2 regions of the Geobacillus sp. LYN3 genome follow, and region 2 is predicted to be linked to the other one. Evidence: predicted binding sites of a transcription regulator. Region 2 holds the regulator's gene; the other holds the start of a gene.

Region 1 (5,709 bases), 250 kb from region 2:
CGTTTTTTACCCTTAACAATGAAGGGTTATTGCGTGCAAAGCGGTTTGTGGTCGACTTGTTTTCCGGACTTATTTTGCCAATCAGCTTTTATCCGGATTGGGCGCAAGCGGCAATGAAATACTTTCCATTTCAAGGAATTAGCTATATTCCAAGCATGATTGTGACAGAAAGCTTTCAAGGGCAAGAAATCATCCGCGGCCTTTTGTTTCAGTTTGCATGGTGCGTGCTGTTGCTCATCCCGATTCAGCTATTGTGGCGAGCGGCGAAAAAACAGCTTGTCATTCAAGGAGGGTGAGTCGTGTTTTACGTATCGATCTTTTTTCAATATATGGCGCAATATATGAAAACAAAGCTGCAATATCGCGCTGATTTGCTTGTCGAGTTTATCTCTGATTTGATGTCGCAGGCGGTCAATCTTGTGTTTCTTCTCGTTGTATTTGGGCATACGCCGCTGCTGCACGGCTGGACGCGTGATGAAATTTTATTTATTTACGGCTTTTTTTTAGTGCCATATGCGGTGTTCGGGGCATTTTTTAACTTATGGGATTTTAATGAGCGTTATATTGTGCGCGGAGAAATGGACCGTGTATTGACACGCCCAGTGCACAGCTTATTTCAAATTATTCTTGAGCGCATGGAGTTAGAGTCGCTTCTTGGTGGAGTAACAGGCATAATCATTATGGCGTATGCGGGTGCACGCTTGCATCTTTCGCTGCATTGGTATGATGTTTTTGTGTTTATTTTGCTTGTACTAGGTGGAGCGCTTATTTACGCGGGAGTATTTGTATCATTAGCGACTATTAGTTTTTGGGCAGATGCTCGTACATCCATCATGCCGATGATGTACAACATCAGCAACTACGGGCGCTATCCAATTGATATTTATCATCGCGTCATCCGCTATATTTTAACGTGGATTCTGCCGTTTGCGTTCGTTGGCGTGTATCCGGCGTCTTATTTTCTCGGCAAAAAAGAATGGTACGGATATGCGTTTTTTACTCCAGTCATGGGAATCATCTTTTTTACGATTGCCGTGTTTTTGTGGAACGCAGGGGTAAAACGATATCGAGGTGCAGGGAATTAAAAAGAGGGAGAATCCGAAAGGAAGTAAAAATTCCTTAAAGGGGTTGCCCTCTTATTTTTTATGAAAATGAGTATATACAGACCATTTTTTTTCGTTTATTGGATTGCTTGCAGGAACTGAATGTAGTGATACAAAAATACTGTTGTGCGGCCAAAATGTTAACAAAAAAGACAAATTTCTCTTACTAGTTGATACTTGATAAAGTTTGTGAAACAATGTACAATATATTTGTGAATAATTTCACAAACTAATTTTGGGAAAGGATGACAGACTACTATGAAAAGACAATGCATGAATCGAGTGGCACTTATAGGAACAGGATTCGTTGGGGCCAGCTATGCATTTGCCCTTATGAATCAAGGAATCGCGGATGAATTAGTGTTGATTGATGTGAATAAAGAGAAGGCGGAGGGCGACGTGATGGACTTAAATCACGGAAAAGTATTTGCGCCGAAGCCAATGAATATATGGCATGGAGATTATCAAGATTGTCAAGATGCCGATTTGGTGGTAATTTGTGCAGGTGCTAACCAAAAGCCAGGGGAAACAAGACTCGATCTCGTTGACAAAAACATGAATATCTTTAAAACGATTGTCGATTCTGTCATGAAATCAGGTTTTGATGGAATCTTTCTTGTCGCGACGAATCCAGTAGATATTTTAACGTATGCCACTTGGAAATTTAGCGGGTTGCCGAAAGAACGAGTGATTGGCTCGGGAACGATTCTGGATACGGCAAGATTCCGCTTTTTGCTAAGCGAATACTTTCAAGTAGCTCCGACTAATGTACACGCGTATATTATCGGAGAGCATGGGGATACAGAATTGCCTGTTTGGAGCCATGCGGAAATTGGAAGTGTTCCAATCGAACAAATATTGTCGCAAAACGATCGCTATAGAAAAGAGGATTTAGAAAATATCTTCGTCAATGTTCGTGATGCGGCATATCAAGTTATTGAGAAAAAAGGCGCAACTTATTACGGCATTGCGATGGGACTCGTCCGCATTACACGTGCTATTTTGCACAATGAAAATGCTATTTTAACCGTTTCTGCTTATCTAGATGGTCAATATAATGAGCAAAACGTTTATATTGGTGTACCTGCTATTATCAACCGAAACGGTATTCGCGAGGTAATGGAATTGAAGTTAAATGAAACAGAACAACAGCAATTTCATCATAGCGCAACTGTATTAAAAGACATTCTTTCACGTTATTTTGATGATGTAAAGTAATAAAATACTGACTTAGAATAATAACAAGGTGAGCATCATGTGGATACAACATTACAATCCTTTCGATAATACGTATCTTTCTGCACTCATTGCGGCGCTTCCAATTGTTTTATTTTTATTATGTTTAACGGTGTTTAGGATGAAGGGAGTAAAAGCTGCTTTTCTCGCTCTTTGTTTCGGTTTAGTGACAGCTGTTTTGTTTTTTCATATGCCGGTTTCAAAGGCGATTGCTGCTTCCATCTATGGAATCGCGAACGGTTTATGGCCTATTGGCTATATTGTGATCATGGCTGTCTGGCTATATAAAATTGCTGTTAAAACAGGGAAGTTTGATATTATCCGTGGGAGTATCGCAAACATTTCTGAGGATCAGCGGCTTCAACTCTTGCTCATCGGTTTTAGTTTTAACGCATTTTTAGAAGGTGCTGCGGGATTCGGCGTTCCGATTGCCATTTCGGCTGCTTTACTTTCGGAATTAGGATTTCATCCATTAAAAGCCGCCGCTCTTTGTTTAATTGCCAATGCTGCATCTGGCGCGTTTGGAGCGATTGGGATTCCGGTTATTGTCGGAGCACAAATGGGAGATTTAACTCCGATTGAGTTATCTCGTACACTTGCTTGGATTTTGCCATTTATCACGTTTCTCATTCCGTTCTTATTAGTGTTTATTTTAGATAAATGGAAAGGCGTTAAAGAAACACTGCCAGCTCTTTTAGTCGTAAGCGGAAGTTATACCATTGTACAGACATTGACAATCATTGTGCTCGGTCCGGAATTGGCCAACATTTTAGCGGCGCTTGTCAGTATGGGGGCATTAACTATTTTCTTAAGAAAATGGCAGCCGTCACATATATATCGAGTAAATCAGGATGAAGAAGCTGTAGAAAAATCTAAATACAGCTTGAAAGAAATCATCAGTGCGTGGTCTCCTTTTTATATTTTAACGTTAATCGTTATTATCTGGAGTCTGCCGGGTTTTAAAGCACTGTTTGCTGAAGGTGGAGCGCTTCATAAAACTACGCTTTTGTTTAAAGTGCCATTTTTGCATGGAGAAGTCGTAAAAACTCCTCCGGTGGCACCGGCACAGACGGCATTAGATGCAATATTCAAGCTGGATCTTGTATCCGCAACAGGTACAGCGATTTTATTAGCGGTGCTGTTGACAGTGATGTTCAGCAAAAATATTACGTTCGCTGAGGGAATACAAAGTTTAAAAGAAACATGTAAAGAACTTTCGATTCCTGTATTGACTATTTGTTTTATCATGGGGTTTGCCAACTTAGCCAACTATGCGGGTTTATCCTCTACGATTGGTTTGGCATTAGCGAAGACAGGGGATGTATTTCCGTTCGTTTCCCCGTTATTAGGATGGCTCGGTGTGTTTATTACAGGATCTGTCGTAAGCAACAATGCTTTATTTGGCCATTTACAAGTGGTTACAGGGGCTCAAATAGGGACAAGCTCTTCGTTATTGCTTGCTGCCAATACTAGCGGGGGAGTGATGGGAAAACTCATCTCTCCGCAATCAATTGCCATTGCAACTGCTGCAGTGCAAGAAACTGGAAGAGAATCTAACTTGTTTAAAATGACGATTTATTATAGCTTGATCCTGCTGTTGTTTGTGGGAGTATGGACATACGTTCTTTCGATCATTGGAATTTAGTATAGTTTGTTATTAAGTTAAGCACTGTGTATAGGCGGATATATTCTGCGGCCTTTTTCTCCGATTTATGTACCGGAAAAAGGCCGCATTTAATTACATTACTTGCCCCACCTTTTTCGTGTAAAGCGAACGAATCAAGAAATAGTAACAAAGTTGAACAACGAAAAAGATGATAATGACAAGCGCGCTTGTTTTCACGACAGAACCGGACACCATGTTTTGCAGCATTTTAAAGGCAAAGCCGGCATGGACGGTGGCAACGACAAACGGAATGAAAAAGAGAATCGCTACTTGCTTTGCCGCAATTTGCTTCATTTCTTTCCATGTCAAACCGAGTTTGGATAGCGCTTCGTATTGCTTGCTATCCTGTTCCCAATCGTTATACAGCTTAAAATACAAAATGCTATCGGCTGCCAGAAAGAAGAGAGCACTGACGAAAAAGCCGATGAATAGCGTTAAGGAAAAGATTTTCTTCATCTCATTAAAAAATTCGAAACGATTAATAAAATCGACGTCATCTGTTTTTAAGGAGCGGTTTAACTTCTTGATGATGGAAGTTTCTTTTTCCCAATTTTGGTATGATGCGCCGAAGTAATATTGAATCGCTTCTTTCGCAGCAAAGTGACGTACTGTCGCAAAGACATGATCAGGGACGACTAGCATGTATCCGATGAATGCAGAAGGATTGATTATCGGTTGATCAATCGGTTTTGTCAATGAAACGGTTATCGTTTTATCGTTATGCTGGGTGGCAAGCGTAATTTGTTTTCCTTGAATTGGCTCGTAGCCTTTATCAGGTGTAGGATGCATATACGCTGCTGTATTTGCTGGCAGCGATATATGCGGCTGACCAGCCAAATCCGCGAATCGATTGTAATCTGTTACACGCATAAGAACAAGGTTTTGCATTGCATAATCCTTAGGTTTCTTCGGATTATATGCCCGGATGAAAGCAGCTTTATGACCTTTGAAAGGAATACGCTCATCACGCAAAGCATTTTTCAGTATTTGCAATTTGTTTTCAAAGGCTTTCGGTTCTTTTTTTGATATAAGGGCAATCGCATGCGGGAACCGTGCTTCTGCTTTTTTGCCAAAATAAAGGTTGGCAAGCACCCCGGTAGAAGTAAAGGTCACCGCCGTTAGAATAGTCACCATGCTTAAAATTCTTGCGTTATCTTTCAGTTTATATGTCAGTTCCGCGGTGGTAATTAAGTTTGTGCCGCGATAATAGGAGTGCTTTTGCTTTTTATAGTATCGCAAAAGCCCGATGCTCGCTTGCGTATATAGAAAGTACGTTCCAATAATGACGAGCAGTAAAATTGGCAGGACGCGTTTTCCCGCTTGCATGATGTTGGAGGTATAGGCTAAATAGTATCCAATCGCCAGACAGATAACCGCAAGCAGCGAAAGCCAGAGCGAGTAGACAGGCGGTTTTTTTGGCTTTTTCGCTGCTGTTAACAACTCAACAATTTGTGAAGAACGGATCGTGATGAGCGTCATGATCGTAATTGCCTCAAATGTTACCAGAAACACGATGGCGGTAGAAGCGACCGCTTTCCAAGCAATATAGTAAGATAGCGGTGATGGCAAGTCTAACATAACAGAAAACATCATGAAAAAGATTTTTGTCAATAAGGCGCCAAACACCATTCCTGTTGCAATCGAAAGAAGGGCGATAATTGAGTTTTCGATTATGATTAATTTATTCAGCTGGCCGCGCGTAAT
Region 2 (5,709 bases):
CTCTATCCAAAAAGAAAAGGAACACCGGGGTCACTCCCAGTGTTCCTTGTTTTTTATAGGGATTACATCATTCCGCCCATGTCAGGCATGCCTGGGTTGCCGCCTTTGTTTTCTTCTGGTTTGTCAGCGACAACTGCTTCTGTTGTTAAGAACATAGCGGCAACAGAAGCTGCGTTTTGAAGTGCGGAACGAGTTACTTTCGTTGGGTCTACGATACCAGCTTCAATCATGTCTACCCATTCACCAGTAGCCGCGTTGAAGCCGATGCCAGGTTTTTCTGTTTTTAAGCGTTCAACAATGACAGAGCCTTCCAAACCAGCGTTTTGCGCGATTTGGCGAACTGGCTCTTCAATTGCGCGAAGAACGATTTTCACACCAGTTGCTTCATCGCCTTCTGCTTCAATCGCAGCAACTTTATTGTATACGTTCATTAATGCTGTACCACCGCCGGCTACGATACCTTCTTCCACAGCGGCACGAGTAGAGTTGAGCGCGTCTTCGATGCGTAATTTGCGTTCTTTCAATTCTGTTTCTGTAGCTGCACCAACTTTGATTACCGCTACGCCGCCAGCTAATTTTGCTAGACGTTCTTGCAATTTTTCACGATCGAATTCAGAAGTTGTTTCTTCTAATTGCGCACGAATTTGGTTGATGCGAGCTTTAATGCGTTCAGAGTCGCCAGCGCCATCTACAATTGTTGTATTTTCTTTTGTTACAACAACTTTTGAAGCGCGGCCAAGTGATGCGATTGTTGTAGATTTTAAGTCACGTCCTAGTTCTTCGGAGATAACTTCACCGCCAGTTAAGATTGCGATGTCTTCAAGCATTGCTTTACGACGATCACCGAAGCCAGGAGCTTTAACTGCTACGGCAGTGAATGTACCGCGAAGTTTGTTCACTACTAATGTCGCAAGTGCTTCGCCTTCGACATCTTCTGCGATGATTAATAATGGTTTGCCTTGTTGAACTACTTGTTCTAAGATAGGCAAGATGTCTTGGATGTTAGAGATTTTTTTGTCTGTGATTAAGATATATGGATTTTCAAGCACTGCTTCCATTTTTTCTGTATCTGTGATCATGTATGGAGATACATAACCACGGTCAAATTGCATACCTTCCACAACATCTAATTCTGTTGTGAAGCCTTTTGATTCTTCTAATGTGATAACACCGTCGTTACCAACGCGTTCCATTGCTTCTGCGATTAATTGGCCAACTTCTTCGTCAGCTGCAGAGATAGCCGCAACTTGAGCAATCGATTCTTTTCCTTTGATTGGTTTGGAGATTGCTTTTAATTCTTCTACTGCCACAGCGACCGCTTTTTCAATACCTTTACGGATGCCCATTGGGTTAGCGCCAGCTGTAACGTTTTTCAATCCTTCGCGGATCATTGCTTGCGCTAAAACTGTTGCCGTTGTTGTACCGTCCCCAGCAACATCGTTTGTTTTGCTTGCAACTTCAGCAACAAGCTTCGCACCCATGTTTTCAAATGGATCTTCTAATTCGATTTCTTTCGCGATCGTTACACCGTCATTCGTAATTAATGGAGAACCGAATTTTTTCTCTAATACAACGTTACGGCCTTTTGGACCTAACGTTACTTTTACCGCATCAGCTAATTTGTCCACACCACGTAACATCGCACGACGAGCTTCTTCGCTGAATTTAATTTCTTTTGCCATACCCCGTTACCTCCTTATGAAATAGAATCGTTAAGTATTTTGTTAAGTATTATTTTTGCATATCTATGTTATCAACGCTATATTAACCAATAACAGCTAAAATATCGCTTTCACGTAAAATTAAGTATTCTTTGCCATCATATTTTACTTCTGTACCAGCATATTTCGAGAAGATAATACGATCGCCAACTTCTACTTCTGGAGCTACACGTTCACCGCTGTCAAGCACGCGACCTTTACCAACAGCAACAACTCTGCCTTCTTGTGGCTTTTCTTTCGCAGTGTCTGGCAATACGATGCCGCTTGCAGTTTTTTCTTCTGTTTCAATCACTTCAATGACAACGCGATCACCTAATGGCTTTAACACGGAAAACAACCTCCTTGATAATAATTTTTGCCGTTCTTATTAGCACTCGTCTTAACTGAGTGCTAACACACTTATAATATTAATGAACTTCTCTTTTTTTTGCAAGTGGGAAACACCAAAAAATAATATGTTTTTTCTCGTTTCCTGCCCTTTTTAATTATTTCACATTTCCACAAACCTAAACAACAATCCATTCTTTTTTTGTCATTTTTTATAGAAGATGTGCTACAATACGGGAAGTATCACTATATTATTTTATCGGCAAAGGGGTAAGTTTCATTGAAACGACGCTACTGGTATGTCATTATTACGTATGTCATCATGCTGCTATCAGGTATTGCAGGGGTCCCATTGTTGCATTTTCTCGGTGTTGGAAAACACGCAAAAAATGACTTTGTGGCAACAGAGATCGCCTCTGGCTATTGGGCGGTGATCAGCTTTTCCATCGCCTTTCTCATCATTCTCTTTTTCTTGCGTGAAGATATAAAACAGCGGCACACCCGTTATAGCGTTCCGTTATCTACGGCATGGATGTGGGCCATTGGCGGCGTCTTTTTAGCCTTGTTTGCCCAAAGCATTGCCGCCAATATTGAATGGCGCTTGCTCGGCATCGAGCCCGGTTCAGAAAATACCAAACGAATTGTCGAGATGATTCGAGTCACCCCATTATTGATGGTCGTTACTTCTATCATCGGACCGATTTTAGAAGAAATTATTTTTCGCAAAATTATTTTCGGAACACTATATCAAAAATATAATTTCTTCATTTCCGCACTAGTTAGTTCTCTTTTATTTGCGGTTGTCCATATGGAATTGGAACACTTGCTGCTGTATGCGACAATGGGATTTACCTTCGCGTTTCTTTACGCGAAAACAAAGCGTATTTTCGTTCCGATTTTTGCCCACGTCACTATGAATACGTTCGTCGTATTAATACAAACGATATTTGCAGATGAGATAGAAAAAATGATGCGGCAAACAGAACAGATACAACTCATTATTGGAGGCTTTTAGTACGATGAAAAGGTCACCATTACAATTCGCTTTTTTCTATTTCCTTATGGGCATCTTATTCACTTACTTGTCGATTCAAAGTGCGGATGAAACCATTTGGAATTTTTTCACGATCGTTCTTGCGATAATAGCTACGCTTGATTTTGGAACTGCGATACGTCTGTTAGTACTTTACTTTAAAAAATGAACCTCCCGCCGCATTCACGGGAGGTTTTCTTGTTCCGTCTGCGCCAATAGCGCTTTGCGATAAGCTATTTTCGAAATCCAAATGCTCACTTCATATAAAATCGAAAGCGGAATCATAACAATGACTTGTGACAGCACATCTGGCGGCGTAATGACCGCCGCTAAAATCAATAATGCTAAATAAGCATATTTGCGCACCTTTATTAATAGCATCGGTGTAATCAAGCCAAGCCTTGTTAAAAACATCACAACTACCGGCAGCTGAAATACAATTCCAAATGGCAAGATCAGATGAAGCAAAAATTCAAAGTATTCATTAATCCCTATCACCTGATGAATACCGAGACGGGACGCTAAATTTTGCATAAAACGAACGACGAAAGGAAATAAGATGAAATACGCAAAACTAATGCCAGCTAAAAAGAGAAAGATCGAAATCGGAATGTAGCTTAATGTGATTCTTCGTTCCTTTTCATACAGCCCGGGACTGACAAACGCCCAAATTTGATAAAGCAGAACTGGTGCGGTAAGAATAAACGCAATCACAAACGCAAATTGAAAATAAATTTTTATTGGGTCTGTTAAACGAAAGGCGTTCATCGTTAGTTCTTTCGCTTCGTCTGTTCGTTGCAAATATAAAATGACGGGCTCCACGAAAAAGAAACTAGCAATAAGGGCAATGACAAAAAACACAAGAACAATAATAAGTCGCTTTCGTAATTCTCCCAGGTGTTCATACACCGACATTTCTTTATCGTCCATACTTCAATCATCCTAACAAATCATAATTGGTCTGGCTTTTTTTCATCCTCGTCTGTTAATCCTTTAGTGGCATCCTTAAATTCCCGCAGCGATTGACCGAGCGATTTGCCCAGCTCCGGAAGTTTTTTCGTTCCAAACAATAATAAAATAACAAGCACAATTAACAAATATTTCACTTTTTATTCTCTCCTTTATCGGCCGGATAATTTTTTAAGAAATAGACTAATGATTGCAATTCAACCGCTAAATCAATATGATGGACACGAATATGTTTCGGTACGTTCAATCGAGCGGGTGTAAAGTTTAAAATTCCTTTAATCCCTTTTTGAACGAGACGGTCCGTAATCCATTGAGCGGCAGGAGCCGGTACGGTCAAAATCGCAACAGGAATTCCTTCGTGAAGGCGATTTTCCAATTCATCCAAATGATATACTGGCACACCGCCAACTTCTTTTCCTACTTTCTTTTGATCGACATCAAATGCCATCACAATTTTTGTATTATTATTTTTTGTAAAATTATAATTTAAAAACGCTGTCCCTAAGTTCCCGACTCCAAATAACGCCACTTCGGTAATTTCATCTTGATCAAGCGTCTTGCGAAAAAAAGATAATAAATAATTGACATTATATCCGTATCCTTTTTTGCCAAGCGCACCGAAATAGGAAAAATCACGACGAATGGTCGCGGGATCAACTTTTACTGCCTCACTTAATTCCGCAGAAGAAACTCGTTGTTTTCCTGAAGCATGTAAATTTTTCAAAAAGCGGTAATATAGTGGCAAACGTTTTGCAGTTGCTTGCGGAATTTTTGGTTGTTCATTGTTCATTCGCAAATCCCCCAACACTACTGTTTTCTCGTTGATAATGGCCTGATTTCCCACCTGATTTTTCCACTAAATAGGTTGGGCCAATCACCATCCCTTTGTCTAGCGCCTTACACATATCATACACGGTCAGTGCACAAACAGAAGCAGCCGTCAGCGCTTCCATCTCCACACCTGTACTTCCTTTTGTTTTTACCGTTACGGTGATCAGCAATTGGTAAAGCGCTTTTTCTTCCTCGACATGCCATGCAAATTGGATGTCGACACCTTTTAACATAAGAGGGTGGCACATTGGAATTAAATCAGACGTTTTTTTTGCGGCCATAATGCCGGCTACTTGCGCAACAGCAAGCACATCCCCTTTTTCAATCATGCGATTTGTCATTTTCTCGTAAATTTCTTTATTTACGGTCACGCTCGTTTGTGCTACCGCTACTCGAATGGTATCCTCTTTTTCCGTAATATCGACCATTTTTGCACGGCCTTGTTCATTAAAATGCGTAAATGATGACACGCATATCTCCTCCATTTATAAACTATACACTATTTTTGGGCATCTGTCTTTTATCGTTTTGTTTTATTGCGATAAGAAAACAAATTACGCTACACTATTATTGTTAAACGAGAGGTGAACAACAATGATTATTTTGCAAGTCAATCAACTGACAAAATATTTCGGTGCTGACCTTATTTTATCGAATATAAAATTAGAAATACAATCCAAAGATAGGATTGCGCTCGTCGGAAGAAACGGAGCAGGAAAATCGACACTGTTAAAAATTATTGCTGGTGAGATGTCTTACGATAGTGGAGAAATCATCAAACCAAAAGAAGTATCGATCGGATATCTTGCTCAAGATAGCGGTCTACAC

The links. Region 2 encodes Rex, which represses fermentation and respiration genes when NADH is low (regulators of the CRP and FNR family bind a similar motif). Its sites were predicted from a motif close to TTGTGAAATATTTCACAA; they were not measured.
Region 1: DCC82_RS04880 (L-lactate dehydrogenase) is a predicted target of Rex. The motif match lies at 1,314-1,331, and genes of this name have one in related genera.

The regions. Positions count from the first base shown of each region.
Region 1 covers NZ_QCWL01000001.1:946,868-952,576, forward strand. The annotation lists gene DCC82_RS04870 (ABC transporter permease) at 1-296, shown strand, start outside; gene DCC82_RS04875 (ABC transporter permease) at 300-1,085, shown strand; gene DCC82_RS04880 (L-lactate dehydrogenase) at 1,362-2,321, shown strand; gene DCC82_RS04885 (L-lactate permease) at 2,359-3,984, shown strand; gene DCC82_RS04890 (FtsX-like permease family protein) at 4,078-5,709, opposite strand, start outside.
Region 2 covers NZ_QCWL01000001.1:701,520-707,228, reverse strand. The annotation lists gene groL (chaperonin GroEL) at 63-1,682, opposite strand; gene groES (co-chaperone GroES) at 1,765-2,049, opposite strand; gene DCC82_RS03710 (CPBP family intramembrane glutamic endopeptidase) at 2,329-3,063, shown strand; gene DCC82_RS03705 (YdiK family protein) at 3,068-3,250, shown strand; gene tatC (twin-arginine translocase subunit TatC) at 3,265-4,011, opposite strand; gene DCC82_RS03695 (twin-arginine translocase TatA/TatE family subunit) at 4,032-4,187, opposite strand; gene DCC82_RS03690 (redox-sensing transcriptional repressor Rex) at 4,184-4,840, opposite strand; gene moaC (cyclic pyranopterin monophosphate synthase MoaC) at 4,830-5,351, opposite strand; gene DCC82_RS03680 (ABC-F family ATP-binding cassette domain-containing protein) at 5,476-5,709, shown strand, end outside.